2 regions of the Bradyrhizobium sp. 22 genome follow, and region 2 is predicted to be linked to the other one. Evidence: predicted binding sites of a transcription regulator. Region 2 holds the regulator's gene; the other holds the start of a gene.
What was found. The regulator HrcA, encoded in region 2, represses chaperone genes, less so after heat shock. The targets are predictions, from matches to a motif close to GTTAGCACTCNCNNNNNGNGAGTGCTAAC.
Positions count from the first base shown of each region.

Region 1: a site for HrcA is predicted at 3,355-3,383, ahead of K410_RS0107755 (co-chaperone GroES). Genes of this name have one in related genera too.

Region 1 is NZ_KI519399.1:1,356,214-1,370,779, reverse strand. It holds gene K410_RS0107775 (DUF2076 domain-containing protein) at 1-453, shown strand, start outside; gene K410_RS0107770 (L,D-transpeptidase) at 526-1,368, opposite strand; gene K410_RS0107765 (protein phosphatase CheZ) at 1,686-2,471, shown strand; gene K410_RS0107760 (hypothetical protein) at 2,638-3,159, opposite strand; gene K410_RS0107755 (co-chaperone GroES) at 3,476-3,772, shown strand; gene groL (chaperonin GroEL) at 3,920-5,551, shown strand; gene K410_RS0107745 (hypothetical protein) at 5,693-6,904, shown strand; gene K410_RS0107740 (META domain-containing protein) at 7,054-7,452, opposite strand; gene K410_RS0107735 (L-lactate permease) at 7,590-9,254, opposite strand; gene K410_RS0107730 (ABC transporter ATP-binding protein/permease) at 9,566-11,323, shown strand; gene K410_RS0107725 (TorF family putative porin) at 11,491-12,519, opposite strand; gene K410_RS40270 (hypothetical protein) at 13,079-13,366, shown strand; gene glcF (glycolate oxidase subunit GlcF) at 13,371-14,566, opposite strand, start outside.
Region 2 is NZ_KI519399.1:436,931-451,496, reverse strand. It holds gene dnaJ (molecular chaperone DnaJ) at 1-198, opposite strand, end outside; gene dnaK (molecular chaperone DnaK) at 443-2,344, opposite strand; gene K410_RS0103450 (hypothetical protein) at 2,739-3,680, shown strand; gene pncA (bifunctional nicotinamidase/pyrazinamidase) at 3,849-4,571, shown strand; gene grpE (nucleotide exchange factor GrpE) at 4,682-5,299, opposite strand; gene hrcA (heat-inducible transcriptional repressor HrcA) at 5,409-6,497, opposite strand; gene rph (ribonuclease PH) at 6,665-7,378, shown strand; gene rdgB (RdgB/HAM1 family non-canonical purine NTP pyrophosphatase) at 7,390-8,025, shown strand; gene hemW (radical SAM family heme chaperone HemW) at 8,042-9,226, shown strand; gene K410_RS0103415 (penicillin-binding protein activator) at 9,344-10,576, opposite strand; gene rsmI (16S rRNA (cytidine(1402)-2'-O)-methyltransferase) at 10,915-11,877, shown strand; gene K410_RS0103405 (YraN family protein) at 11,864-12,280, shown strand; gene gshB (glutathione synthase) at 12,291-13,235, shown strand; gene cpaB (Flp pilus assembly protein CpaB) at 13,670-14,482, shown strand; gene K410_RS0103390 (type II and III secretion system protein family protein) at 14,493-14,566, shown strand, end outside.

The sequences.
Region 1 (14,566 bases), 920 kb from region 2:
CCCGGCTACGGCGCGCCGCCTTACGGACAAGGTCCGGGGCAAGGTTACGGAGCCCCGCCCGTGGGCGGCGGTGGCGGCGGCTCGTTCCTGGGCACCGCCGCGGCGGCCGCAGCTGGCGTCGTCGGCGGCTCGCTACTGCTCTCCAGCATCCGCGGCATGATGGGCGGCGGATCGCACCAGCAGGGCTTCGGCGACGGCAATTCGCTCGGCGACCGCAGCGCCGGTGGAAGTCCCTGGGGCGGCAGCGACCAGTCCGGCGGATCGCTCGCGCGCGATGCCGGCCTCAACGACATCGGCTCGAACCGGGATTCCCGCCAGGGCTTCTTCGACCAGGCGTCGAACGACGACCGGAGCAACAGCGATCACAGCTACGATGATCACGGCGACAACATGGACATGGCCGACGACAGCGATTTCGGCGGCGACGACGACGGCGGCAGCGACTACGCGTGACGTCGTCCGATCGCCGCGCAAGCAAAGACGGCCGCCCGGATGGCGGCCGTTTTCATTTCGCAACTCAGGCGATCACAACACCACGACCTTGGTGCCGACATTGACGCGGCCATAGAGATCGATGACGTCCTCGTTGCGCATGCGGATGCAGCCGGAGGAAACGTTGGTGCCGATGGTCCAGGGCTCGTTGGAGCCGTGGATGCGGTAGAGCGTCGAGCCCAGATACATCGCGCGGGCGCCGAGCGGGTTCTCCGGGCCGCCTTCCATGTGCCGGGGCAGATCCGGCCGGCGCGCCAGCATCTCGGCCGGCGGCGTCCAGTCCGGCCATTCGCGCTTGGCCGTGATCGACTTCACGCCCGACCAGGTGAAGCCGGGACGCCCCACACCGATGCCGTAGCGCATCGCCCGGCCGTTGCCCTCGACGAGGTAGAGGAACTTGTTCGGGGTATCGACGACGATCGTGCCGGGACTTTCCTTGCCGCTATAGTCAACGAGTTGTTTCTCGAATTTCGGATCGAGCGGGCGCTGCCGCGGATCGACCGCCTCCTGCTGGAGCGCACTTTGCTGATAGCCCCCCGGCTGATACCCGCCCTGTTGATACCCACCCTGCATCTGCGGCTCGCCCATCGGCGGCAGGCGGCGCTGATCGTAATAGGCCGGCTGCTGCTGATACACCGGCCGCTCGGGCGCGTAGGCCGGACCGCGGCCGGGGCCGTCGCCGAACAGGAATTCAATGAAGCCGCCGCCCATGTTCGAATTGGAGGCGACGCGCACCGGCGCCGGCGGCAGTTGCGGCGCATAGAGCACCGCAGGCGGATCGCTCGGCACGCTGTTGTCGAAGGCGCCGGCGTCGCTCGCGCCGGCCATGAAGGTGCAGGCGCTGCCGAGCAGCGCGACAGACATTTTCTTGAACATCGACGTACTCTGTACTGTTTCGTCTAGATCACATGCGTCGTGGAGAGCCGGTGGCTGATCCGCGCCCTTCGACGTGGTCAATAAAAGGCAAAAGCCGTTTTGTTTGGTAAACGGAAGGCGCGTTTGGATTCACCACGTCGCGAGCGCAACGGCAATTTGGCGATCAGCGTTTATTTTCGATGAACGCGGCGCGGCCATGGTTAATCGCTTCTTTGCAATGCGGCGCGCGGCGCCCGCACAACAGTTCCGGCTGTGAACTTCGTGTTAAATCGCTTCTGCCTACAAAGACGCGTGTGTGAGGTGGGGGGAGTATCCTGATGGCTGTTCACCGCAAACGTTTTCGCGTCGAGGATATCGCTGGTGGCGAGATGCCGATTTTGGACGTAACCGAAGAGGCAATCCCGATGCATAGCGAGATCATGGCCGAGCTACGCGCGATCCGCGCGCAGATGGCGAAGGGCGTCACGGCGGCCCCGCTGTCCGGTAGCGCGGCCATGGCGGCGATCGACGCCTCTACCGCCCACGAGCTTTCCGAGGCTCGCACGATGCTCGAGACCTATCGGGCCCAGATCGAGCAGTGCGAGAAGCTGAAGGTCGAGCTCGACCTGATCCATGACGCCATCGACCGCACCAAGCGCGAAATCGCGACGCTGCACGGCAAGAGCTTCGACGGCGGCGAAATGGCCAAGGTCAATGGCGAGCTCGGCGCGGTGGTCGGCGGCACCGAGCAGGCGACGCAGCAGATCCTCGAAGCCGCGGAATCGATCGACCAGGCCGCCAGCGCGATGTCCAAGGTGGACTCGATCGACCAGCAGAAGCGGCTCGCCGACGACATCCAGGAGCGTGTCATCTCGATCTTCGAAGCCTGCAACTTCCAGGACCTGACCGGCCAGCGCATCAGCAAGGTCATGACCACGATGAAGTTCATCGAGCAGCACATCAATGCGATGATGGACATCTGGGGCGGCGTCGACGCGATAAAGTCCCACGTGCCGGCGCATGTGGACAATCGCAGCGAGGACGAAAAGCTTCTCAACGGCCCGAAGCTCAACGGCGACGTCGGTCACGCCTCGCAGGACGACATCGACGCACTGTTCGACTGAACGGACGCGGCAGGCAGAACAAAACGCCGGCCCCTGGGCCGGCGTTTTTTGTTGTCTTCGTCATTGCGAGGAGCGAAGCGACGAAGCAATCCAGACCATCTCCGCGGAAGCAGCCTGGATTGCTTCGCTGCGCTCGCAATGACGAGAGGTCAGGCCGAAGGCCGCCTCACGCCCTCGGTGCGCAGCGGACGTAGACCATGTTGCCGTAACGGGTGGCGGCGTCCTTGTCGATGAAGCGGGTGATCAGGACGCGGCCGTCGAAGGAGATGATTTCGCGGTCCTGGTCGCCCGGGGTCGGCCCCGCCGGTCCGATGTAGTTCTTGCCGCTCGGCGAGCCCTTCAGCCGCAGCTCCTGGGGCGTCGCCTGGTCGGCCAGATGCATGATCACGCCGCCGGAGGAACCGGCGGTGATCACGTAGGGATTCTTGCACTGGGCCCGGGCGGCCGCCTCGGTGCGGGCGCGGTCGGCCGGGTTCTGGAACGAGGCCAGACCCCAGCGGCCCACGATCTCGTCGGCGCGAATGGTCGCAGGCATTTCCGGGGCGACGCCCGGCTCCGCTTCGGGCGGTGGCGGGGACGACGAGAAGGACGGCAGGCTCAAGCCGCCGCCACAGGCGCCCAGCAGCAGCGCCAGACAAGATGCGGCCGCCAGATTGGCAACCGCGCGCGCGTGAGCTGAACTGATCATGGCATTCCCCCGAGCAAGACCATGGCCGCACCCCTCCTGCAGCCAAGCGCAAAAAAGCTGCCGGAGCAATGACGTCCTTTGACAGGTCGGCGCCCCGAACAAGTTTCCAATGCCACCATCCTATATCCGCCTCACCAATCGCTTAACCACCTTTGCTTGACAGGATCGCGGCCAAGCCATATTTCCGAGCCCACTATTAGCACTCGGAAAGCCCGATTGCTAAGCGCGCCGTTCGATCTTCGGGATAGGGGATGGACGGAAGCGCCGCCGCACCCACTTCCACTACTTCCGAAGCGAGCCTCCAAAGGGAAACGTCATGGCTAAATCCAAATTTCGTCCGCTGCATGACCGTGTCGTGGTCAAACGTATCGACGCCGAGGAAAAGACCAAGGGCGGCATCATCATTCCGGACACCGCCAAGGAAAAGCCGTCCCAGGGCGAGGTCGTCGCCGTCGGCCCGGGCGGCCGCGACGAGACCGGCAAGCTGACCCCGATCGACCTCAAGGTCGGCGACCGCGTGCTGTTCGGCAAGTGGTCGGGCACCGAGGTCAAGATCGACAACGAAGAGCTCCTGATCATGAAGGAGTCGGACATCATGGGCGTGCTGGCCTAAGGCCATCCGCCTGAACAGCCGCTGAATGTCGTGCCCGGATCAACGCGATCCGGGCATCCATCATTCCGCCGGGTTTGATCTCCGGATCCCGGAAGCGATGCGACGAGCGAGCGGCAGACACATCACGAAAAACGAGGGATTGCAGAAATGGCTGCCAAAGAGGTCAAGTTTTCCGGAGACGCGCGCGATCGCATGCTGCGCGGCGTCGACATTCTTGCCAACGCCGTCAAGGTGACGCTCGGCCCGAAGGGCCGCAACGTCGTCATCGAGAAATCGTTCGGCGCGCCCCGCATCACCAAGGACGGCGTCACCGTCGCCAAGGAGATCGAGCTCGAGGACAAGTTCGAGAACATGGGCGCCCAAATGGTGCGTGAGGTCGCCTCCAAGACCAACGACCTCGCCGGCGACGGCACCACCACCGCGACCGTGCTGGCCCAGGCCATCGTGCGCGAAGGCGCCAAGGCGGTTGCCGCCGGCATGAACCCGATGGACCTCAAGCGCGGCATCGACAGCGCCGTGGCGGCCGTCGTCAAGGACATCGAGAAGCGCGCCAAGCCCGTCGCCGCCTCCTCCGAGGTCGCCCAGGTCGGCACCATCTCGGCCAACGGCGATGCCGCCATCGGCAAGATGATCGCCCAGGCGATGCAGAAGGTCGGCAACGAGGGCGTCATCACCGTCGAGGAGAACAAGTCGCTCGACACCGAAGTCGACATCGTCGAGGGCATGAAGTTCGACCGCGGCTATCTCAGCCCCTACTTCGTCACCAACCCCGAGAAGATGACCGCCGAGCTCGAGGACGCCTACATCCTCCTGCACGAGAAGAAGCTCTCGGGCCTGCAGGCCATGCTGCCGGTGCTGGAAGCGGTGGTGCAGTCGGGCAAGCCGCTCGTCATCATCGCGGAGGACGTCGAGGGCGAGGCGCTGGCCACCCTGGTCGTCAACCGTCTGCGCGGCGGCCTCAAGGTTGCCGCGGTCAAGGCGCCGGGCTTCGGCGACCGTCGCAAGGCCATGCTCGAGGATATCGCGATCCTGACCGGCGGCCAGCTCATCTCCGAAGACCTCGGCATGAAGCTCGAGAACGTCACGGTCAAGATGCTGGGCCGCGCCAAGAAGGTGGTGATCGACAAGGAGAACACCACCATCGTGAACGGCGCCGGCAAGAAGCCCGACATCGAGGCCCGCGTCGGCCAGATCAAGGCCCAGATCGAGGAGACCACCTCGGACTACGACCGCGAGAAGCTCCAGGAGCGCCTCGCCAAGCTCGCGGGCGGCGTCGCGGTGATCCGCGTCGGCGGCGCGACCGAGATCGAGGTCAAGGAGAAGAAGGACCGCGTCGAGGACGCCCTCAACGCCACCCGCGCCGCGGTGCAGGAAGGCATCGTCCCCGGCGGCGGCGTCGCGCTGCTCCGCGCCAAGAAGGCCGTCGGCCGCCTCTCCAACGACAATGACGACGTCCAGGCCGGCATCAACATCGTGCTGAAGGCGCTCGAAGCCCCGATCCGCCAGATCGCCGAGAATGCCGGCGTGGAAGGCTCGATCGTGGTCGGCAAGATCCTGGAGAACAAGTCCGAGACCTTCGGCTTCGACGCCCAGAACGAGGACTATGTCGACATGGTCGAGAAGGGCATCATCGATCCCGCCAAGGTGGTGCGCACCGCGCTGCAGGACGCCTCCTCCGTGGCCGGCCTGCTGGTGACCACCGAGGCCATGGTCGCCGAGACGCCGAAAAAGGAAGCCCCGCCCGCGATGCCCGCCGGCGGCGGCATGGGCGGCTTCTAAGTCCGTCTTTGCATTACAATGTTGTGAAGGCCGCCTCCGGGCGGCCTTCTTTTTTGCCGATCCTGCCTTCAGCTTTCCGATTCAACCGACGGCCGAAACCCACTACGGTGGCGCGCCGATTCTTGATCAGGGATTTTCGCGATGCGCGCGCTTCCGGTTTGTCTGACGATTGTCCTGGCGGCCCTGCTTGCGGTTGCGCCTGAGGTCGCCTCCGCCCAGATGAAGCTGTCGCCCAAGGCCACGGCGCCCGGCGGCGTGGAGACGCGCTATTTCACCTCCCTCGACGGGTTGATGGACGGCAATGCCGACGTGATCCTGAAGGAGACGCGCCAGGGCAAGACGGTCACCGCGGCCGTGCTCGACGTCTGTTACCCGATCGCGAAGAATTCCGACCGCAAGGACCGCTTCGTCGTCAATCTCCAGGTCGCTGGCCAGACGCTGACCGGCACCACGCAGAGCGTCAATGAGAAGGCGCCCGTCAGCGTCAAGCTGCTGCGCAAGCAGAGCGGAGACAGCTTCGAGTTTCGCGGCCAGATCAGCATCGGCCAGGCGGTGACCGAGGTCACATCGCCCGACAATTCCGATCTCAGCGAGAGGGAATTCCTGGACAACCAGACCTCCGACGACGGCATCACGCCGCAGCCGAAGGATTTCACCGACGTTTCGCCGGAGGCGATCGCGGTCAAGGTCAAGCTCGAGGCTGCGACCGACTTCCTGAAGAGCCTGAAGGGCCAGGATGTCGAGGTGACGCTGGCCAGCCTCAATGTCGGCTGCGACGCGCTGCGCGCCGGCGAGCAGACCATCAACATGTCGGTCGATCCCGAGCGCGCCGGCGCGCTGCTGGCGAAGTTCAAGGCGATGCCCGGCGTCACGGCCGCAGGCTGGACCGCCGGCATGACCGAGATGGACCGCACCATCCGCTTTGCCGCGGCCGACTGGCGCGAGGGCGACAAGATCAACCGCAGCAAGCTGGCGGCGGCCGTCTCGAACGTCTTGAGCAGAACGCTCGCGGCCAAGCCGGTCTCGCAGAGCTTCAACTCCGCCACGGGCAAGCTCATGCTGGTCTTCAAGCGGCCGAACCAGGATTTTCCGGCGCTCGAGCTGACCGACACGATCGAGGTCGCCGGGCTCGTCTCGCCGGACAAGCCGGGCGCCACCGACAAGCTCATGCTCTGGATCGGCAGCCCCGCGACGACGACCGCCGATGAGAGCAGCGGCGCCAAGCTCAAGCTCTCGGATGATGCGAGCCTGGACGAAGAAGGCGATCTGCCGGACGACAACGGCTCGATCGAGGCGCTTGTCAAGGAGCTGAAGGGGCAGCGGTGGGATGCCGACCAGTCGGTGTGGAAGTAATCGGCGCTATCGTGCCCCGGACGCAGCGCGAAGCGCTGCAGAGCCGGGGCCCAGAAGGCCACAAGCGCACTTGCGGATGAGAAACTGGGTCCCGGCTCTGCGTCGCATCGCTTGAGCGATGCGCCTTGTCCGGGACACGAAAGCGGGACTCAATTCCCCGTGGTACGAAAGCGCAACGACTTCGGGCCGATCAGGGTCAGCACATCGCCCTGGCGCTTCCAGGTCTCGACGCTGGAGAGCGCGGCGACGAGCTCGTCGTCGGCCTGGGCTCTTGCCGGCGGGCAGGAGCGGTCCTGGATCTGCCCGGGAACGAAGATCACGGTGTTGCCGGCGACCGAGAACTGGCCCTTGCCGCCCTTGCACCAGAGCTCCAGCACGACCTCGCCGTGGTCGCCGATCTCGATGTTCGGAATCCGCTTGGAGCCTGCTTGCGGCAACGCTTCCAGCGTCATCTCGGTGCCGAACGGAAAACCGTCCTCGGCACGCGCGGGCGTGGACATCGCGACCATTGCAACCGCCGCACACACCAACCGCTTGAACCCAACCATGAGACCTCTCGTCCGACCTGATTTTGCGCACCTTCTATAAGACGGCGGCGCCATTGAGAAGGTTCGCTCAATCAAGCTGCAAAACCCCGCGAGGGCGAACCTCGCGGGGATCTGCGTCGAAAGCCGGACGTGGCCCGCTACTTCAGGACCATCGCCGTGAACGGCCAGACATAGGCCTGCAACGTCACGAGCACGCCGACGAGGCACGCCAGCACGATCGAGTGCCAGAACACGAAGCGCAGGATGGTGCCCTCATGCCCGTACCAATTGGTCGCGGTGGAGGCGACCACGATCGACTGGGCGTCGATCATCTTGCCCATCACGCCGCCGGACGAGTTCGCCGCGCTCATCAGGATCGGCGACAGGCCGAGCTGCTCGGAGGTGATCTTCTGCAGGTTGCCGAACAAGATATTGGACGACGTATCCGATCCCGTCAGCGCCACGCCGAGCCAGCCGAGCAGCGTGCCGAAGAAGGGATAGAGCACGCCGGTGGCCGCAAAGGCGAGGCCGAGCGTCGCGTCGACGCCCGACAGGCGCGTCAGCGTGCCGATCGCGAGCATCGCCGAGATCGTCACCAGCGAGATCGCACAGAGCCGGATGGTCCGGCCGTATTCGGTCAGGAGCCGGCCGGGACCGACCCCCATCAGGACGCCGGAGATGATCGCCGCGATCAGCATGCCCGTGCCGGTGAAGGAGAGATAGGTGAAGGCGAACACCGCGCTCTCTTTGGTCGGCCCCGGCGCGACCGGCGGCATCTTGTTGATCATCTGATGCAGCTCGGGGACGGGATAGTTCCAGACGAAAATCGAATTCGCCCAGCCCTTAAAGGCGCCGTTGCCCCAGATCAGCATCACGATGCAGACGATGGCCCACGGCAACAGCGCGCTGAACAGCTCGCTCTGCGTCAGCGGCGTCCGGTCGAGCGGCTTTGCGGCCGCCATGGTGGCCGCCGATTCGTCGCGGCCGCGCAGCGCCGGCGACAGCCAGAGCTCCCTCGGCCGCCAGACCTTCAGGAACAGGATCAGCGCCCCCATCGAGATCAGCGATGCGCCGATATCGACGATCCACGGATTGATGTAGTTCGAGATCACGAATTGCGGGATTGCGAACGACACGCCGGTAACGAGGATCGCCGGCCAGACATCCTTCATACCCTTCCAGCCCGCGAACGCCCACACCACCCAGAACGGCACGAGCAGCGAGAAGAACGGCAATTGCCGTCCGACCATCGCGCCGAGGATGTAGGGATCGAGCCCGGTGACCGAGGCAAGGCCCTGGATCGGCGTGCCCAGCGCGCCATAGGCGACCGGCGCGGTGTTGGCGATCAGCGACAGGCCGGAGGCCGCGAGCGGCGAGAAGCCGAGCCCGATCAGCACGGCGCCGGTGATCGCGACCGGCGTACCGAAGCCCGAGGCGCCCTCGAAGAACGCCCCGAACGAGAACGCGATCAGCAGCAATTGCAGCCGCCGGTCCTCGGTAACGCCGCCGACCGCGCGCTTGAGCAACTCGAAGCGGCCGGTGCTCACCGTCACCTGGTAGAGGAAGATGACATTGAGGACGATCCAGCCGATCGGGAAGAACCCGGTGACGATGCCCAGCACCGAGGCGCGGATCGACATGTTCGCCGGCATGGTGAAAACGAAGATCGTGATCAGGTTGGTCACGATCACGGCGACGATAGCCGCGATATGGGCCTGGACGCGGCCGCTCGCGATCAGCACCAGCAGCGTGACGACGGGCACTGCCGCCGCAATCGTCGACAGGACCGGGCTGTGCAATGGATCATAGATTTGATTCCACATGGTCTTCTCCCCACGCATGTTGCGGCAGGCGGCCCGCGTGGAGAGCCGATCCTGCTTGATGTTCGAAGCGATACCCCCGCGCTGGAGGCAAATGCCTCGCGAATGCAGCGGTTCCCGCCCGCTCACAAGGTCGCGAAATCCCCGAGCGCCCCTGGCCCGCGCCGTCGAAGGCCATGCTAGGGTTGCGGGGTGCGACAAGACAACGCAAATTGCAGAACCTGCGACTTTAGTCTAGGCGCGCCGCTTTCCGCCATGGTTTCAAGTCCTTGGCTCCGGCTATTTGTCCACATTCCCCGAGGAGACCCCGCTCTGTGAAGAACATCAGCGCCACGCTCGCGATCGTCTGGCGAATCGCCGCTCCCTATTTCCGGTCGGAGGACAAATGGGCCGGCCGCGGCCTGCTCGCCGTCATCGTCGCGATGGAGCTGGTGCTGGTCGCGATCAACGTGCTGCTCAATCAATGGCAGAACCGGTTCTACAGCGCGCTGCAGGCCTACGATCTGCCCGAATTCGTCAAGGAGGTCTGGATCTTCCTGGGCCTTGCCTTCACCTTCGTCGCGCTGGCCGTCTACAAGCTCTATCTGAACCAATGGCTGCAGATCCGCTGGCGGCAATGGCTGACGCGACATTATCTCGGCGAATGGCTCGACGGCGCCACGCATTACCGCATGCAGCTCAAGGGCGACGCCGCCGACAACCCGGACCAGCGTATCACCGAGGACGTCAAGACCTTCGTCGAACAGACGCTGAGCATCGGCCTCGGCCTGTTGTCCTCCATCGTGACGCTGGCCTCGTTCATCGTCATCCTCTGGGGCCTGTCCTACAAGGCGCCCTTGTACATCTACGGCACCGACATCATCGTCCCCGGCTTTCTGGTCTGGTGCGCGGTGGCCTACGCGATCGCGGGCACCGCGCTGACGCATTGGATCGGCGCCCCGCTCATCAACCTGAATTTCGAGCAGCAGCGCTTCGAGGCCGATTTCCGCTTCAACCTGATCCGCGTGCGCGAGAATTCGGAGCAGATCGCCCTGTTGAAGGGCGAGAACGCCGAGCGCGGGCGGCTGCTGCAACGCTTCGGCTTCGTCATCGGCAATTGGTACGAGATCATGAGCCGGACCAAGCGGCTGACCGCGTTCACGGCCAGCTACGGCCAGGCTGCGACGCTGTTTCCCTATGTGGTGGTGGCGCCTGCCTATTTCGCCAAGCGCATCCAGCTCGGCGACATGATGCAGACCGGCTCGGCGTTCGGCAGCGTGCAGGACGCGCTGTCGTTCTTCGTCACGGCCTATCGCTCGCTCGCCGAGTGGCGTGCCGTGATCGCCCGCCTCGACGGCTTCGAGATGTCGGTCAGCGCCGCCGCCCGCGGCGCGACGCTCGAACCGGCTATCGACGTCGTGCCATCGAGGGGCGAGGCCATCACGCTCGAGCAATTGCTCGTCAAGCTGCCGAACGGCGCGCCTCTGGTCGCGGCCAACGCCTTCACGATCCAGCCGTCGGAGCGGGTGCTGGTGACCGGCGCGTCGGGCTCCGGCAAATCGACATTGTTCCGGGCCATGGCCGGCATCTGGCCGTTCGGCACCGGCACGATCGCGATCCCTGAGAAGGCGAAGCTGATGATGCTGCCGCAGCGGCCGTATTTCCCGATCGGCCCGCTCGGCGACGCCGTCATCTATCCGGCCGGGCACGGCTCGATCCCGCCCGAGAAGATCCGCGACGCGCTGGTTGCGGTCGGCATGCCGCGCCTGGCGGACCGGCTCGACGAGGACGCGCATTGGAATCGGACGTTGTCGCTCGGCGAGCAGCAACGCCTCGGCCTTGCCCGCGCGTTGCTGCACGTGCCCGATTATCTCTTCCTCGACGAGGCGACCGCCTCGCTGGACGAGCCGTCCGAGGACCGGCTCTACCGGCTGCTGACGGAGAAGCTGCCGCAGGCCACCATCGTCTCGATCGGCCACCGCTCGACGCTGGACGCCTTCCATACCCGCAAGGTGGCGCTGGTGCCGGATGGCGATATCCACGTGCTCGGGACGCGCGGCGAGGCGGCGCCGGAGCCGACCACGGCGCGCTGAGGGCCGGCCGGAAAGGGAGCAGCTCGCTCCGGCGTCCGTCTTGCGAGCGGACCCCCGGCAGCCTCCGGCCCCCCTTCGCGTTTGGCGCCTCGCGTTGTCTCAGGCCCTCAAAGCAAGAGGGCGGCAGGTTGCCCTGCCGCCCTCGCTAAGTCGTTCCGGGAAGAAGCTTACTTCAGGTTGGTCATCGCCGTCAGATCGAACGAGAGCTTGGCGATACCGGTCGCGCCGCACCACTTCGAGCCGACGCCCGAGGGATTGATGCTGCTGTAGCTGCCGTTGAAGGTGGAGGTGTAGTCGCTGGTGAAAGCGTTGCAGTCCGCCTTGGAAAGATCGGTGTCCGAGTAACGCAGGTCCAGCGTCATGACCTTGTAGGTGAAGCCGACGCCGATGTTCCAGGTGTTATAGTCGGCATATTTGATGCCGTTCGGGAAGAACGGGCCGACATAGCCCGGACCCGCTGCTGCGGGGCCCGTGCCGTAGAAGGAGTCGGAAGTGCCGAACCACTGACGGCCGAATTCGCCCGACACATACATGCCGACGCCGCTCGAACCGAAGGTCGTGCTCGGCGCCGTCCACTTGCCCGTGATCGAGGCGTAGTTGCCCCAGGCGCCGGTGTTGAGGAAGTTCGGCGAGTAGAACTCGTTGATGCCGAACGCCCAGTTGTCGTTCACCGTGTAGGTCATCTTGCCGTAGACTTCGAAGAAGCTGACGTCCTTCTTCATCACGTTGCCATTCGGCAGGGCATTCGCGGCGCAATTGGCGCCCTGGAAGTTGCCCGCAAAGTCGACGCCAGTGCCACCGTAGTAGCAGGTCCCGCCCGGATACAGGTAACCCCAGACGCCGATGTCGAAGGCGAAGGCGCCGAAGGTCGGGCGGATACCGCCGTAGATGTCGATTTCGGCCGCAGCGCGGTTCGGGAAGGAGATGCTCTCACCGGCCACGCCGATATAGAGCTGGAGGTCCTTGGTGACGTTGTAGCGCGGCTCGAAATAGGCGGCGACCGACGGCTTGTTGTTCGACTGCGTGATGCCGCGGAAGACGTAGTTGCTCATGATCGCGCCGCCGAAGGCGATATCCCACGGATCGAACGCCGGCGGCGGCGGGGCCCTCAGCGCCTTCACGTGCATGTCCGCCGCGAAAGCCGATCCCGTCGTCACAATTGCCAGCGCCGTTGCTAACAAAGCCACTTTCTTCATTTCGATCCCCATCGCCAGTTCTACGCAGTCGGATCCCGGAAGCCCCCCGGCGAACGACCTGTGTGCAAAATCACGTTACTGCGACAATCTGGATGGTGGGATGGGACCCGTGAAGCAAAAATCACGGGCATCTGCCGCCTTTTTGGGCGTTTTGACGATTCCACGAAAGGTTGTCGGCCGGTGTGACTTCTTGATCACATCATTTGCATTCCAAGGTGCACCGAGCAGCCCGTGCAAGTACGGAGAAGGCGGCCAGCGTGACAATCCAGCTACGAATCAGCCGCCCCAAAGGGGAACGCCTTGCCGGAGATGCTGGTCGCGATGCAAAAAGGCCGCAGCGTCACCGCAGCGGCCTTCATTGGCAGCACTTTTCCGGATTGTGCTTTAGCGTTGCTCCTCGGCCGGCGCCGCTTCCGCAGAAGACGAAGGCATCGCCCAACTCGTCTCCGCTGCCGGCTCAGGAGCCGGGGCGGCCGGCGGTGCTGACGGCTTCGGCGCGGGAGCTGCCTTCGCCTTCTTCGGTGCCGCTTTCTTCGCGGCTTTCTTCGGTGCAGCCTTCTTGGCCGCCTTCTTCACAGCCTTCTTGGCCGACGTCTTCGCAGACTTCTTCCCGGCCTTCCTGGGAACGGCCTTCTTCGATTTCTTGGCAGATTTCTTGGCCGACTTCTTCGCGGACTTCTTGGTTGCCTTCCTGGCGGACTTCTTCGCCGCTACAACCTTCTTGGCCTTTTTGGCCTTCTTGCTTTTCTTCTTCTTCGCTTTCGCCATCGTGGTCCTCCTGTTGCCGCCGAACAATGGTGATCGGGCGTCTTCAGTCGTCACCTCGGGAGGAAAGTTCAGGCTCTGAAAGCTCAAACTGACGCGTTCAGTGCCGGCCGCGACCCGCCCGTCGCCCAATCGAGAAGCTCAATCGTGTGTACGACCGGAACTGACGTGCCACTGGCAATCTGCACCATGCAGCCGATATTGCCCGCGGCAATCATGTCCGGCTTGATGCTCGCGATGTTGGCGACCTTGCGATCGCGCAACCGGCCCGCAAGCTCGGGTTGGAGAATGTTGTAAGTCCCCGCCGAACCGCAACACAAATGGCTCTCCGGCACATCTTTCACCACGAATCCATTCTTGGAAAGCAATTCTTTCGGAAGGGCCGTGATTTTCTGCCCGTGCTGCAGCGAACAAGCTGAGTGATAGGCGACGACGATGTTGTCCTGGCGCGCGGTCGGTTCGAGTCCGAGGCCGGCAACATATTCGGTGATGTCCTTGGCGAGCGCAGACACCTTTGCCGCATCGGCCGCAAACGTTTTGTCTTCCCGCAGCAGATAGCCGTAGTCCTTGATCACGGTGCCGCAGCCGGACGTGGTCACCAGGATGGCGTCGAGCCCCTCGCCTGCCGCTTCCTTCTGCCAGGCCGTGACATTGGCGCGGGCGCGGGCCAAGGCGTCGCGGTCGTCGCCGAGATGATGGGTCAGCGCACCGCAGCACTGCTCGTCCTTGACGAGGACGACCTCGATGCCGTGACGGGTGAGCAGGCTGATGGCGGCTTGGTTGATGCGCGGCGCCAGCACCTGCTGGGCGCAGCCCTGCAGCAGCGCGACCCGGCCGCGCTTCTTGCCGAGCGCTGCGAACACGCTGCCCGGGAGAGGCCCCGGTGACGGCAGCCGCTGCGGGGCCAGCGCCAGCATCGCCTTGATGCGCTGGATCAGGCCGGGCGTGGCCGAGGGGCGCGGCGTCGGCAGGAACACGGCAAGCGGCCGGGCCAGCCGGGCCAGCATCATGCTCCAGCGAAAGCGCTGCGGGTCCGGCAGGACGAAAGCCAGCACCTGACGCAGCAGCCGCTCGGCCAGAGGCCGCTGATAGCGCTGCTCGATCCTGACCCGGGCCTGGTCGACGAGGTGCATGTAGTTCACCCCCGAGGGGCAGGTCGTCATGCAGGCCAGACACGACAGGCAGCGGTCGACGTGCTTGACCACTTCGGCCGTCGGGGTCTGGTCCTTCTCCAGCATCTCCTTGATCAGATAAATGCGTCCGCGCGGACTATCGAGTTCGT
Region 2 (14,566 bases):
GCGCTTGTCCTTGTCCTTCAGGACCTCGTAGGCCTCGTTGATTTCCTTGAACTTGATCTCGCTGGTGTCGTCCCCGGGATTGCGATCGGGGTGAAACTTCATCGCCAGCTTGCGGAACGACGATTTCAGCTTGGATTCGTCGGCGTCACGTTCGACTTCGAGAGTCTCGTAATAGCAGCGCTTGGTGGACGTGGACATGATGAGCTCGGTCTATCCAATCGCGAATCAAGTCGGAGCGAAACGATGCCGCTGCGCGACGACATAAGCGCCCTTCCGCCTCGCGGCGGAAGCCGGCACGACGGCGTTCAGCATAGCAGCTGGGAATTGATCGATCGTTGCGGGTCTCGGTCCCGCAGAGCCCGACACCATGGCCTCCCCCGCGAGGGAGGAGGCCGTTGGTGCGCGTGGGATCCAAGTCGCCCGCATCATCACCCTCTCGGGCTTAAGCGGACTTCTTGTTGTTCTTGTCGTCGTCGACCTCGGTGAATTCCGCGTCGACGACGTCGTCCTTGGCCGCGTCCTTCTTGGCGTCGGCCTCCGCCTGCTGCTTGTACATGGCCTCGCCGAGCTTCATCGAAGCCTGGGCCAGCGTGTTGGTCTTGGCCTTGATCGCCTCGGCGTCGTCGCCCTTCAGCGCTTCCTTGAGGTCGCTGACGGCGTCCTCGATGGCGCGGCGCTCGCTCTCGGCCACCTTCGAACCGTGCTCGGCCAGGGCCTTCTCGGTCGAATGCACCAGGCCATCGGCCTCGTTCTTGGCGGTGACGGCCTCGCGGCGCTTCTTGTCCGCCTCGGCATTGGCCTCGGCGTCCTTGACCATCTTCTCGATGTCGGCTTCCGACAGACCGCCGGAGGCCTGGATGCGGATCTGCTGCTCCTTGCCGGTAGCCTTATCCTTGGCCGAGACGTTGACGATGCCGTTGGCGTCGATGTCGAAGGTCACCTCGATCTGCGGCATGCCGCGCGGAGCCGGCGGAATGCCCATCAGGTCGAACTGACCGAGCATCTTGTTGTCGGCCGCCATTTCACGCTCGCCCTGGAAGACGCGGATGGTGACCGCGTTCTGGTTATCCTCGGCGGTCGAGAACACCTGGCTCTTCTTGGTCGGGATCGTGGTGTTGCGGTCGATGATGCGGGTGAACACGCCGCCCAGCGTCTCGATGCCCAGCGACAGCGGGGTCACGTCGAGCAGCAGCACGTCCTTGACGTCGCCCTGGAGCACGCCGGCCTGGATCGCAGCGCCGATCGCCACGACTTCGTCCGGGTTGACGCCCTTGTGCGGCTCCTTGCCGAACAGCTGCTTGACGACTTCCTGGACCTTCGGCATGCGCGACATGCCGCCGACCAGCACGACTTCGCCGATCTCACCGGCGGTCACGCCGGCATCCTTCAGCGCCTTGCGGCAGGGCTCGACGGTCTTCTGCACGAGGTCGTCGACCAGCGCCTCGAACTTGGCGCGGGTGAGCTTCATCGTCAGATGCTTCGGGCCGGTCTGGTCCGCGGTGATGAAGGGCAGGTTGATTTCGGTCTGCGTCGTCGAAGACAGCTCGATCTTGGCCTTTTCAGCGGCCTCCTTCAGGCGCTGAAGTGCGAGCTTGTCGTTGCGCAGGTTGATGCCCTGCTCCTTCTGGAATTCGTCGGCGAGATAACCCACGAGGCGCATGTCGAAATCTTCGCCGCCGAGGAAGGTGTCGCCGTTGGTCGACTTCACCTCGAACACGCCGTCGCCGATTTCGAGGATGGAGATATCGAACGTGCCGCCGCCGAGGTCGTAGACGGCGATCGTGCCGGCCTTGGTCTTGTCGAGGCCGTAGGCGAGCGCGGCCGCGGTCGGCTCGTTGATGATGCGCAGCACCTCGAGGCCCGCGATCTTGCCGGCGTCCTTGGTCGCCTGGCGCTGGGCGTCGTTGAAGTAGGCGGGAACGGTGATGACGGCCTGGTCGACCTTCTGGCCGAGATGGGCTTCCGCGGTCTCCTTCATCTTCTGCAAGATGAACGCCGAGACCTGCGAGGGCGAGTAGGTCTGGCCATCGGCCTCGACCCAGGCGTCGCCGTTGGAAGCCTTCACGATCTTGTAGGGAACGAGCTTCTTGTCCTTCTCGACCATCGGGTCGTCGTAGCGGCGGCCGATGAGGCGCTTCACTGCGAAGAAGGTGCGCTCGGGATTGGTAACGGCCTGGCGCTTGGCCGGCTGGCCGACGAGACGCTCACCGTCGTCCGTGACGGCGACGATCGAGGGCGTCGTGCGCATGCCTTCGGAATTCTCGATGACTTTGGCGTTCTTGCCATCCATCACGGCGACGCACGAATTCGTGGTGCCGAGGTCGATCCCAATGACCTTTCCCATGGTCCTGATATCCTTCTTTTTGCGGCAGGTTGGCTGGGCCCAGAAGGCACCCAAACCGAAACCCCCTAAGATCAAACATCCGCGATATTGCGATGATTGAGGCTCATATAGGAGGGGGGGAGGGGCCCGCAAGGACCGAAGCTACGTTTCTGCGGCTAAAACATCGGGTTTTGGAAGATCATATCCGGACTTCACCGCACTTGCGGGTGAGGAATTATTAACAGGTTCGGGCTTCGGCAAGCCCCCTCTGCCGCGGGCCCGTCCGCCCTGTCGCCGCAAGCCCAAACCCGCTAAAAGGCGGACCGGCCAGGCAGCCGCCAACGCCGCCCCGCGCGACAAAGCGGCCCGGCGGCCGACCATCGAACGGCCTCAATGTGAACCAATCAGAGTGCCCATGAAGCTGATCCGCCCCCTCGCCGCGCTCGCCCTTCTCGCCGCTTCCGCGCTTCCGGTCCTCGCCGCCGACGCCGTGTTTCCGCCCGGCTTGCGTCTTGGCATGGTGCCGCTGGTCGGCCTCAACACGGCCAAGACCTTTCCGGGTTTCGAAAGCGAGGACGGCAGCGTCAAGGTGCTGGTCACCGAGCTGCCGCCGGCCGCCTATGGCGAGGTCGTGAGCGCCTTCAATTCCAATCCGGCCGGAGCGAACGGCGTCAAGCAGGACAAGGTCGAGACCCCCGCCGGCCTTGCCTATTTCACCACCGAGACCGGCAAGGCCGGCGACACCCCGGTGAAGCGCTATTCGATGATCGTGCCGGGCGCCGGCTTCTCGGGCTATGTCGCGGTCCAGGTCCCGGAGAATGCGACCAAGATCTACACCGACGAGGCGGTGCGGCAGATGTTCGCGACCGCCACCACCCGCAGGCAGGTCTCGGCCGAGGAGCAGATCGCGCTGATGCCGTTCAAGATCACCGATCTCGCCGACTTCAAGGACATCCGCACGCTGGCGCCGGGCGCCAGCATTATCCTCGCCGACGGCAATGAGAGCGCAGGCTATGAATCGAAGCCGTTCATGATCCTCGGCCTGATCGGCGCAACTCCGCAAGCCGCCGAGGACCGCGCCCGCTTCGCCCAGGAGGCCGCGCTGCAGATCCCCGGCGTGCGCGAATCCCGCGTCACCATGTCGGAGCCGATCCGCATCAACGGCCAGCAAGGTTTCGAGACCCGGATCGACGGCGTCATCGGCAAGGACAAGACGCCGGTGACCGTGGTGCAGTGGATCCGTTTCTCGAGCGGCGGCGCTTCGCTGCGCATCATCGCCAGCGCCCCGCGCGACCAGTGGCAGGCCGCCTTCACCCGCTTCCGCGCCGTGCGCGACGGGATTCAGCCGAAGGGTTGAGGCGGTGCCACAGATTCGCCGTCGTCCCTGCGAACGCAAGGGACGACAGTGAGTTTAGGGTCGCCAGCCCAACCCCTCACCAGTCCCGGCCGCATTTTCGGGCTTCTGTTCGTATACGAACGGAACTAGGCTTCGCTCCCGTTGGATCACCTTTAGGGGAGGCGAACGATGCTGGATCGGCGACAAGTCTTGGCAATGCTTGGAACGACGGCGCTGGCGACGCTGGCGCCGAGTGCACTCTTTGCAGCGGCACCGATCAAACCTGACGATACCTCCGCGCTGCTCGTGATCGACGTGCAGAACTGCTTCCTGCCGGGCGGCAGCCTCGCCGTGAAGGACGGCGAGCAGGTGGTGCCCGTCATCAACAAGATCTCGAAGGCGTTCGCGAACGTGGTGATGACGCAGGACTGGCACACGCCAGGCCACGTTTCGTTTGCCTCGGTCCACTCCGGCAAGAAGCCGTTCGAGACCGTCGACCTTCCCTACGGCAAGCAGGTGCTGTGGCCCGATCATTGCGTGCAGGGCACCGACGGCGCGGCGCTGTCCAAGGACCTCGCCATTCCTCACGCCGAGCTCATCATCCGCAAGGGTTTTCACAAGAACGTCGACAGCTATTCGGCCTTCCTCGAGGCCGACGGCAAGACCTCGACGGGCCTTGCCGGATATTTGAAGGGACGCAAGATCAAGCGCGTCTTCGTCGCAGGGCTCGCGACGGATTTCTGCGTCGCCTGGACCGCGCTCGATGCGCGCAAGGCGGGCTTCGAGGTCTATGTGGTGGAAGACGCCTGCCGCGGCATCGACACCCAGGGCTCGCTCGCCAAGGCGTGGGCCGATATGGCCAAGGCCCGCGTGAAGCGGATCCAGTCTGCCGATATCGCGGTGAGTGCGTAAAGCAGCGCGCTATCCTTCCTTCGTCATTCCGGGGCGGCTCGAAGAGCCGAACCCGGAATCTCGAGATTCCGGGTTCGATGCTTCGCATCGCCTCGGAATGACGGCAGAACTCAGTTCGGCGCGCTGCTCGATTCGTTGTTGTTCGCTGCAGCCGCTGGCTTCGCGCCGCCCTTGGCGACGCCGACCAGAGCCGGGCGCAGCACGCGCTCGCCGATGGTGTAGCCGGCCTGCATGATCTGGACCACGGTGCCCGACGGCACCGACGCATCGGGCACTTCGTACATCGCCTGGTGGAAGTTCGGGTCGAACTTCTGGCCCTGCGGATCGAGCTTCTTCACGCCGTGCTTTTCCAGCGCGCTATGCAGTGCGCGCTCGGTGAGCTCGACGCCCTCGATCAGCGAGGTCAGGCCGGGATCGGCGGTGGCACGCGCCTCGGCCGGAACGGCGTCGAGCGCGCGTTGAAGATTGTCGGCGATGTCGAGCACGTCGCGGGCAAAGCCGGTGATGCCGTAGAGGCGGGCGTCGGCGACTTCCTTGGTGGTGCGCTTGCGCAGATTCTCCATCTCGGCCAGCGTCCGCAGCATGCGATCGCGCGCCTCGGCGACCTCCTTCTGCAGGGTCTCGACCGAGCCCGGCTCGGGATCGTCGGGCATGATGTAGGGCTTTGACGCCACGGGCTCGCCAGTCGGCGCGGCCGCGTCTTCGGGTTGCCGGTCTCGATCGGTCATCGGCTCTCTTCTCGAACTCGTCTGGACTCAAGGTGGTCTGGGATTGTTGGCCCGCATATCGTGCTTTGAGCCGCGAAAATCAAGCGCCCGTGATCGGCGGAAAGGCCGGTCAGCCCCCCAAAAGGCGGCTGACGATGCGGGCGGCGTAGTCCACCGTCGGGATCACGCGGGCATAATTCAGCCGCGTCGGGCCGATCACCCCGAGGACGCCGACGATGTGGCCGGCGGCATCCCGATAGGGCGCAATGATGGTGGAGGACCCCGACAGCGAGAACAGCTTGTTCTCGCTGCCGATGAAGATGCGCACGCCCTCGGCCGTCTCGGCCCGGCCGAGCAGATCGATCACGCCGCGCTTGGTCTCGAGATCGTCGAACAACAGGCGCACCCGCTCCAGATCCTCCAGCGCGTGGAGATCTTCGAGCAGATTGGCATGGCCGCGCACGATGAGCTGGCGGTCCTCGTTCTCGCCGCCGGACCAGCTGGCGATTCCGGCGGAAATCACCTTCTGTGCGAGCTGGTCGAGCTCGGCGCGGGCCTCGGCCAGCGCCGTCTCGAGCTCAAGCCGCGCCTCGGCCAGGGTGCGGCCGCGGATTCGCGCATTGAGGAAATTGCCGGCTTCGGTGATCGCCGAGGACGGAACTCCAGGGGGCAGCGTCAGCACGCGGTTCTCGACCTGGCCGTCCTCGCCGACGAGGATGACCAGGGCTTTCTCCGGTTCCAGGCGGACGAACTCGATGTGCTTGAGCCGCGCATTGGACTTTGGCGTCAGCACCACCGCCGCGGCCCGCGTCAGTCCGGACAGCCGCGTCAGCGCCTGGTCCAGCGCCGCCTCGACCGAGTGCGCCTGGCCTACGGACGTGAGCTGGCTCTGGATCGACTGCCGTTCGGCCTCGTTGAGGTCGCCGACCTGCATCAAGGCATCGACGAAGAAGCGCAGGCCGAGTTCCGTCGGCAGCCGGCCGGCGGAGGTGTGCGGCGCATAGATCAGGCCGAGTTGTTCCAGATCGGCCATGACGTTGCGGACCGAGGCCGGCGACAGCGGCATCGCGATCAGGCGCGAGATATTGCGCGAGCCCACGGGCTCACCGGTCGCGAGGTAACTTTCGACAATTTGACGAAAGATATCGCGGGAACGCTCGTTGAGCTGGGCGAGGCCTGCGCGCGGCGCGATCAGATGGATCGGATCGTGATGGGCCACAGCGGTAACTCCTCTCAGATCCTCATAATTTGTCCATCCCGGGCGCTTCTGACAAGCGTGGCGTTTACCGGCCCGGAATCAGGGGCCGAATAAGCCCTTGCCGCCCACCTTCGCCCCACCTACAAGCACCGCCAACAGCCTTTCCCGTGAGTTTTGGAGGATTTCCCATGCGGCCAAGCCGCCGTGCGCCCGACGAATTGCGCCCCGTGACGCTGGAGCGCGGCGTGGTCAAATATGCGGAAGGCTCCTGCCTGGTGAAGTTCGGCGACACCCATGTGCTGGTCACCGCCACGCTGGAAGACCGCCTGCCGCCGTGGCTGAAGGGCCAGGGCCGCGGCTGGGTCACCGCCGAATACGGCATGCTGCCACGCGCCACCTCGGAACGCACCCGCCGCGAGGCCGCCGCCGGCAAGCAGAGCGGCCGCACCGTCGAGATCCAGCGCCTGATCGGCCGCTCGCTTCGCACCATCGTCGACCTCGAGGCCCTCGGCGAGCGCCAGATCACGGTCGATTGCGACGTGCTTCAGGCCGACGGCGGCACGCGCACGGCCTCGATCACCGGCGCCTGGGTCGCGCTCGCCGACTGCGTCAACTGGATGAAGGCGCGCAACATGATCAAGGCCAACGTCATGCGCGACAACGTCGCCGCGATCTCCTGCGGCATCTACAACGGCACGCCGGTGCTCGATCTCGATTATGCCGAGGATTCGGAAGCCCAGACCGACGCCAATTTCGTCATGACCGGCGACGGCCGCATCATCGAGGTGCAGGGCACGGCGGAACGCGAACCGTTCACGGAAGCCGAGTTCCTGGCGCTGATGGCGTTGGCGCGCAAGGGCGTTGCGCGTCTGGTGGACTTGCAGAAACTGGCTGTGGCGTAGTCAATAGGCCCATGCACCGCCGAATCACCGGAAAGCTCGTCGTCGCTACCCACAATCCCGGCAAGCTGGCCGAGATGCGGGAGCTGCTCGCGCCCCACGGCGTCGAGGCGGTGTCGGCCGGCGAGCTCGGCCTCGCCGAGCCGGAGGAGACCGGCAGCGATTTCCGCAGCAACGCCGCGATCAAGGCGATCGCGGCGGCGCAGGCGACCAAACTGCCCGCCTTCGCCGACGATTCCGGCATCGTGGTCGACGCGCTCGACGGCGCGCCCGGCATCTACAGCGCGCGCTGGGCCGGTCCGGCCAAGGACTTCAACGCGGCGATGGCGCAGATCGAGCGCCTGTTGCAGGAGCGCGGCGCAACCACGCCGGACCGCCGGAGAGCGCATTTCGTCTCCGCGCTGTGCGTGGCCTGGCCCGACCATCATCTCGAAGAGGTCGAGGCGCGCGTCGATGGCACCCTGGTCTGGCCGCCGCGCGGCAGCGCCGGCTTCGGCTACGATCCGATGTTCCTGCCCGATGGTCACGACCGCACCTTCGGCGAGATGGAGAGCATCGAGAAGCACGGCCTGCCGCCGCTGGGTCTCGGCCTGTCGCACCGTGCCCGCGCCTTCCGGAAACTGGCGGAGATCTGCCTTGAGCCGCGATAGAGCGTTTTCGAGCGAAGTGGATGCCGGTTCGCGCCGGGAAAACGCGTCAAAACGACAATCCGAAGCTTTTGGCGTCTACGTGCACTGGCCGTTCTGCCTGTCGAAGTGCCCCTATTGCGACTTCAACAGCCATGTCCGCCACGCCGCGATCGACGAAGCGCGCTTTGCCTCTGCGTTCGCGCGCGAGATCGAAACGAACGCGGCGCGCGCGCCCGGCCGCGAAGTCACCTCGATCTTCCTTGGCGGCGGTACGCCATCTCTGATGCAGCCCGCAACCGTCGGCGCGGTGCTCGATGCGATCGGCAAGCACTGGACCGTCGCACGCGACGTCGAAGTCACGCTCGAAGCCAACCCGACCAGCGTCGAGGCCACGCGCTTTGCCGGCTATCGCAGCGCCGGCGTCAACCGCGTCTCACTCGGCGTGCAGGCGCTTGATGACGCCTCGCTGAAGGCGCTGGGACGCCTGCACAGCGCGCGCGAGGCGCTCGATGCCGTCGCCATCGCGCGCCGTTCGTTCGACCGTTATTCGTTCGACCTGATCTATGCCCGCCCCGACCAGACGCCGGCGATGTGGGCCGATGAGCTGCGCCTCGCCATCGATGAAGCGGCCGAGCATCTGTCGCTTTATCAACTGACGATCGAGGAAGGCACGCCGTTCTTCGGCCTGCACCAGGCCGGCAAGTTGAAGACGCCGGATGAGGCGGTCGCGCGCGCGCTCTACGACGTCACGCAGGAGACCTGCGACAAGCTCGGGCTGCCCGCTTACGAGATCTCCAATCACGCGCGGCGCGGCGCCGAGTGCCGGCACAATCTGGTCTACTGGCGCGGCGAGGAATATGCCGGCATCGGTCCCGGCGCGCACGGCCGCCTCGACATCGACGATGTCAGGCACGCGACCGCCACCGAGAGGCGTCCCGAAGCCTGGCTGATGCGGGTCGAGACCAATGGCCATGGCATTGTCACCGACGAGCTGCTCAACAGCGAGGAACGCGCCGACGAATTCCTGCTGATGGGATTGCGCCTCGCTGAAGGCATCGACCCCGAGCGTTACAAGGCGCTCTCCGGCCGTCCGCTCGATCCCAAGCGCATCGCGCTGCTGCGCGAGGAAGGCGCAATCACGGTGGATGCAACGGGCCGCCTGCGCGTGACCAGCAGCGGATTTCCGGTGCTGGATGCAGTGGTCGCGGATCTCGCGGCGTAACGGGATCTTGTAGGGAGGGCAAAGGCGCACTTGCGCCGTGCCCACCATCTCACTCGACCGCAAAAAAATGCGTGGGCACGCTTCGCTTTGCCCACCCTACGGCACCGTCGTCCGGAGCTACGCTCCGAAGCTCTTCGGCGAGCCTGCAACGGCGACGCCGCCGCCTTGCGTCACCTTCATCACGGCAAGACCGCGTTCGTTGGTGCCGTCGGCGCGGAAGCGGAACAGGCCGTCGATGCCGGCAAAGCCGGAGGGATTGGTGAGCACGTCGGGCGAGAAGCGCGTGGTGCCTTGCGTGCGCGCGAGCGCGGCGACGAGCGCGACGGCGTCATAGGCGAGCGTCGCGGTGCGGATCGGCTCGGCGCCGTATTTGGTGCGGTAGCGGCCGGAGAAAGCGCGGAAGCCGGCCGGGTCCGGCGCAGCGTAGAGGCCCCCCTGGAGCGCGGCGCTGGCATAGACCCGCGGATTGTCCCACAAGCCGGTGCCGAGCAGCTGGATGTTGCGCAGATTCGCGCCCGCGGCCGTCATCGCGTCGGCCACCGTCACCACGGCATCGCCGTCATCGGCGATGAACAGCGCGTCCGCACTGCCGAGCTGCTGCGCCACCGTGCGCGCCGGCGTGGCGCGATCGGCGCCGTATTTCTCGAACGCGACGATGCGCCCGCCACGGCGCGGCGCCGCCGCCTTCACCGCGGCCTCGACGACATTGCCATAGGCATTGTCGGGCACGAGCACGGCGAGCGAGCGCTTTCCGATGCTGGCAGAATATTCGACGATGCGATTGACGTCGGATTCCGGCAGGAAGGAGAGCAGATAGACGCCGCGGCCGGCGATGCTGGAATCGGTCGAGAAGGCGATGACGGAAATGCCGCGCGTGCGCGCGACCTGCGCCACCGCCGGCACCGATTGCGCGAACAGCGGCCCGAGGATGATCTCGGCGCCTTCGTCGACCGCCTGCTGCGCGCCGGCCTGGGCGCCTTGCGGGCTGCCGTTGTCGTCCTTGATCAGGAGCTGGATGTTCGGGTTCTGGAACTCGGCCAGCGCCATCTCGGCGGCATTGCGCATGGATTGCGCGGCAAGGCCGGCATTGCCGGCCGCGGACAGCGGCAGGATCAGACCGACCTTCACGCCGCCGGTGCCGGCGGTCGTCGCCTGCTGCGGCGGGCCGGCCGGCTGGGCCGGCGGTGCCGAGCTCGAGAACGGGTTGGAGAACTGGCTGAGGCTCTGCTGCACGCCGGCACAGGCCGACAGCAGGGGCGCGCCGAGCAACAGGCCGAGCGCGCTCCGGCGGGTCGCCCCCGACATCAGGGACCCCGGAATGGGAGACTTAGGAAAACGCGGGCCCACCATGGCAGCTTCTCTTCTGACCCGCCATCGCCGGCCGGTCATGATCTTCCTTCCACGGCGCAGGCCGCGGATTCAGGCATATTGTCGGCAAATAGTTAACCAAAACAAAAGGATAATAACCGCTTAACGCGGCCGCCTCCCTGTCCCGGCAGCTGTTCGCCATCGCTCACCCAGCATCAAGGCGGAGTTTCCGTCGCGAATATGGCGCGAGGCCCCTCACCCCCTCCCGACGTGATCCCGACCGATCACATTCCCGTCCGTTCCCAGCCCCTCATCTCGGCACGATCTTTTTCGGGGAGCCGGTTCCCAGCCTTAGCGATCGTGCCTAAGTTGACTTCATTATGCGCGCAAAGCCGGCCACGATAAATACGTCTGAAGCTCAAGAGGCCGCCTCGCGCGGTTTCTCCATCGATGCCCATCGGCTCACGGCGCCGAAGGCGGCACCGGGCCTGCATCTGGTCGCAACCCCGATCGGCAATCTCGGCGACATCACGCTGCGGGCGCTGCAGACCCTCGCCGGCGTCGATGTCATCGCCTGCGAGGACACAAGAATCACCCGGCGCCTGACCGAGCGCTACGCCATCGCGGCGCAGCTCAAGCAATATCACGAGCACAATGCGGAAACCGCCCGTCCGAAAATCCTGGAGGCGCTCGCGGCCGGCGGCTCGGTCGCGCTGGTCTCGGATGCCGGCACGCCGCTGATCTCCGATCCCGGCTTCAAGCTGGTGCGCGAGGTCGCCGCCGCCGGCCACTCCGTGCACGTGCTGCCGGGCCCGTCCTCCGTCCTCGCCGCGCTGTCGGTGGCGGCGCTGCCGACCGACCGCTTCTTCTTCGAGGGGTTCCTGCCGGCGAAGTCCGCCGCGCGCCGCGCCCGCCTGGCCGAGCTCGCGCGCATCGACGCGACGCTGGTGATGTTCGAATCAGGAAACCGGATGCAGGCCACCTTGACCGATCTCGCCGAGATCATGGGTGAGCGGGACGCCGCAATCTGCCGCGAGCTGACCAAGCTGCACGAGGAGGTCAGACGCGCGCCGCTTGCCGAGCTGGCGCGACAGGCGGACGCGCCGGAGACGCGCGGCGAGTTCGTTCTGGTCATCGGCCCGCCGCCCCCGGATGCCGAGCTGCTGACGATGGATGCGCTCGATGGTCTCCTGCGCGAGCAGCTGGCCGCGCACAGCGTCAAGGATGCCGTGGCGCACGCCGTCGCGCTCTCGGGCCGGCCGCGCCGCGAGGTCTATGCCCGCGCGCTCGAGCTCGCCAAGACTCTGCACAAGCATTCGCGGGGCCGCGATGGCGAAGACTGAGATCCCGAAGCGTGAGATCCCAAGGGAACCAAAGGCCGCCTCGCCCGAGCGCGTCGCCGCATTCCACACCGGCATCTCCGCGGAAAGCCGCGCCGCCGCCTATCTCATGGCCAAGGGCTATCGCATTCTCGCCAAGCGCTACCGCACGGCGCATGGCGAGATCGACATCGTGGCGCGCCGCCGCAACCTGATCGCGTTCGTCGAGGTCAAAGCGCGCGCGACGCTGGACGATGCCGCCTTTGCCGTGACGCCGCGCCAGCAGCAGCGCATCATCGATGCCGCGCAAGGCTGGCTCGTCGCGCATCCCGAGCATGCCGAATTCGAATTGCGATTCGACGCCATGCTGATTGCGCCGCGCTCACTTCCGCGCCATGTGTTGGCGGCATTCGACGCCTCGACCTGAAAGGCAGACCATGAAACTGAACGTCGCCGTCCAGATGGACCCCATCGCCCGCATCAACATCAAGGGCGATTCCACCTTCGCGCTGCTGCTGGAGGCGCAGAAGCGCGGCCATGGCCTGTCCTATTACACGCCTGACAAGCTCTCGATGGTCGGCGAGGAGATCGTGGCCCCCGTTCACCTCCTGACCGTGCGCGACGAGCCCGGCAACCACTTTACGCTCGGGGAGCCCAGGCGCGAGGCGCTGAACGGCTTCGACGTGGTGCTGCTGCGGCAGGATCCGCCGTTCGACCTCGCCTACATCACCTCGACGCATCTTCTCGAGCGCATCCATCCGAAGACGCTGGTAGTCAACGATCCCGCCTCGGTCCGCAACGCGCCGGAAAAGCTGTTCGTGATGAACTTTCCGCAGCTGATGCCGCCGACGCTGATCTCCCGCGACGTCGATGAGATCAACGCGTTTCGCGACAAGCATGGTGCCGTCGTGATGAAGCCGCTGCACGGCCATGGCGGCGCGGCGGTGTTCCGCGTGATGCCGCAGGACATGAATTTCGGCTCGCTGTTCGACATGTTCTCCGTGACGTTCAGGGAGCCGTGGGTGATCCAGCAATTCATCCCGGAGGTGAGGCACGGCGACAAGCGCATCATCCTGGTCAACGGCGAGTTCGCCGGCGCGGTGAACCGCGTGCCGGCCGCCGACGACCTCCGCTCCAACATGGTGCGCGGCGGCGCGGCGCAGGAGACCGAGCTCACCCCGCGCGAGCGCGAGATCTGCGCCACCCTCGGCCCGGCCTTGCGCGAGCGCGGCCTGTTGTTCGTCGGCATCGACGTCATCAACGGCAACCTCACCGAGATCAACGTGACCTCGCCCACGGGCATCCGCGCCATCGCGCGGCTCGGCGGGCCTGACGTCGCCGCGAAGATCTGGGACGTGATCGAAGAGAAGCGGAAGAAGTAGAACTCTCGCGAAGCGCACGTCTATCCATCGCCGTCAACCTGAGGCGGTCGCTTCTTCAGCGGCCCTCGAAGGGCGACGGCCCGGCTGCACGGGGCCGCACATCCTTCGAGGCTCCCGGCGCGATGCACTGCATCGCGCCACTCGCACCTCAGGATGACGGAGCAGCAGTTCGGAGCGGGGCAAGACCGCTCATCACTAACCACCCATTCACCATGACGCGCTCCGCATCGGGCCAACGCACGAGCGCGCTCTGCGTGAAACTACGGGGCCGCTGGCCGACTGGATAACGCCGCGTTCACCATCTGCCGAGAACCAGCGTCGCAGCCGGTCGGCGCGCTCGGCCTCGCAACACCCCTTATACTTTTACTCCCTACTCATCGACACGGGGGAACCCGCCAGGTGCGGTTCGAGTGCCCCGCGTATGAGTAAAGCGTATGAACACCGCACGCATTGTCGTTCTCGTCATCGCGCTGGCCGCCGGCGGCGTCGCTGCGTACCTGGCGAGCGGCTATCAGAATGCCCCCGCGCCGGTTGAGGCCGTCGTCGAGAAGCTGCCGACTGTCGAAGTCCTCATCGCCAAGAACGACATCCAGCTCGGCCAGGCGCTCAAGCCCGAGGATCTGCAATGGCAGACCTGGCCGGCGGCGACCGCCAGCAGCGCCTTCATCCGCCGTGACAACAGGCCCGAGGCGCAGAGCCAGATCGCCGGCTCGATCGCGCGCGTCCCCCTAATGCAGGGCGAGCCGATCCGCGAGCAGAAGCTGGTCAGGGCCGAAGGCTCCGGCTTCATGGCCGCGATCCTGCCTTCCGGCATGCGCGCCGTTTCGACCGAAATCTCCGCCGAGACCGGCGCCGGCGGCTTCATCCTGCCGAACGACCGCGTCGACATCGTGCTGACACGTCGCCTGAAGAACCCCGATACCAACGGCCCGACCGCCGGCAACGACCTCATCGTGTCCGAAGTCATCCTGACCAACATCCGCGTGCTCGCGATTGATCAGGCGCCGAAGGAAAAGGACGGTCAGAACGCCGTGGTCGGCAAGACCGTCACGCTCGAGCTCAAGCCCGACCAGGTCGCCACGCTTTCGGCCGCGCGCCAGGGCGGCACGCTCCAGCTTGCGCTGCGAAGCATCGTCGATGCCAACGCGACGGAAGTCACCGTCGAGGACCAGGGGGCAAAGCGCTCCGCAGGCATCGACGTCATCCGCTACGGCGTGCAGACGCGGCAACTGACGTCACAGAAGTGATGGGGACATGATGAATTACGGGGATGATCGGATGGGCCTGCGCATTCGGGGGAAGCGCGCGCGCTCGTTCTTTGCGGGGACGAT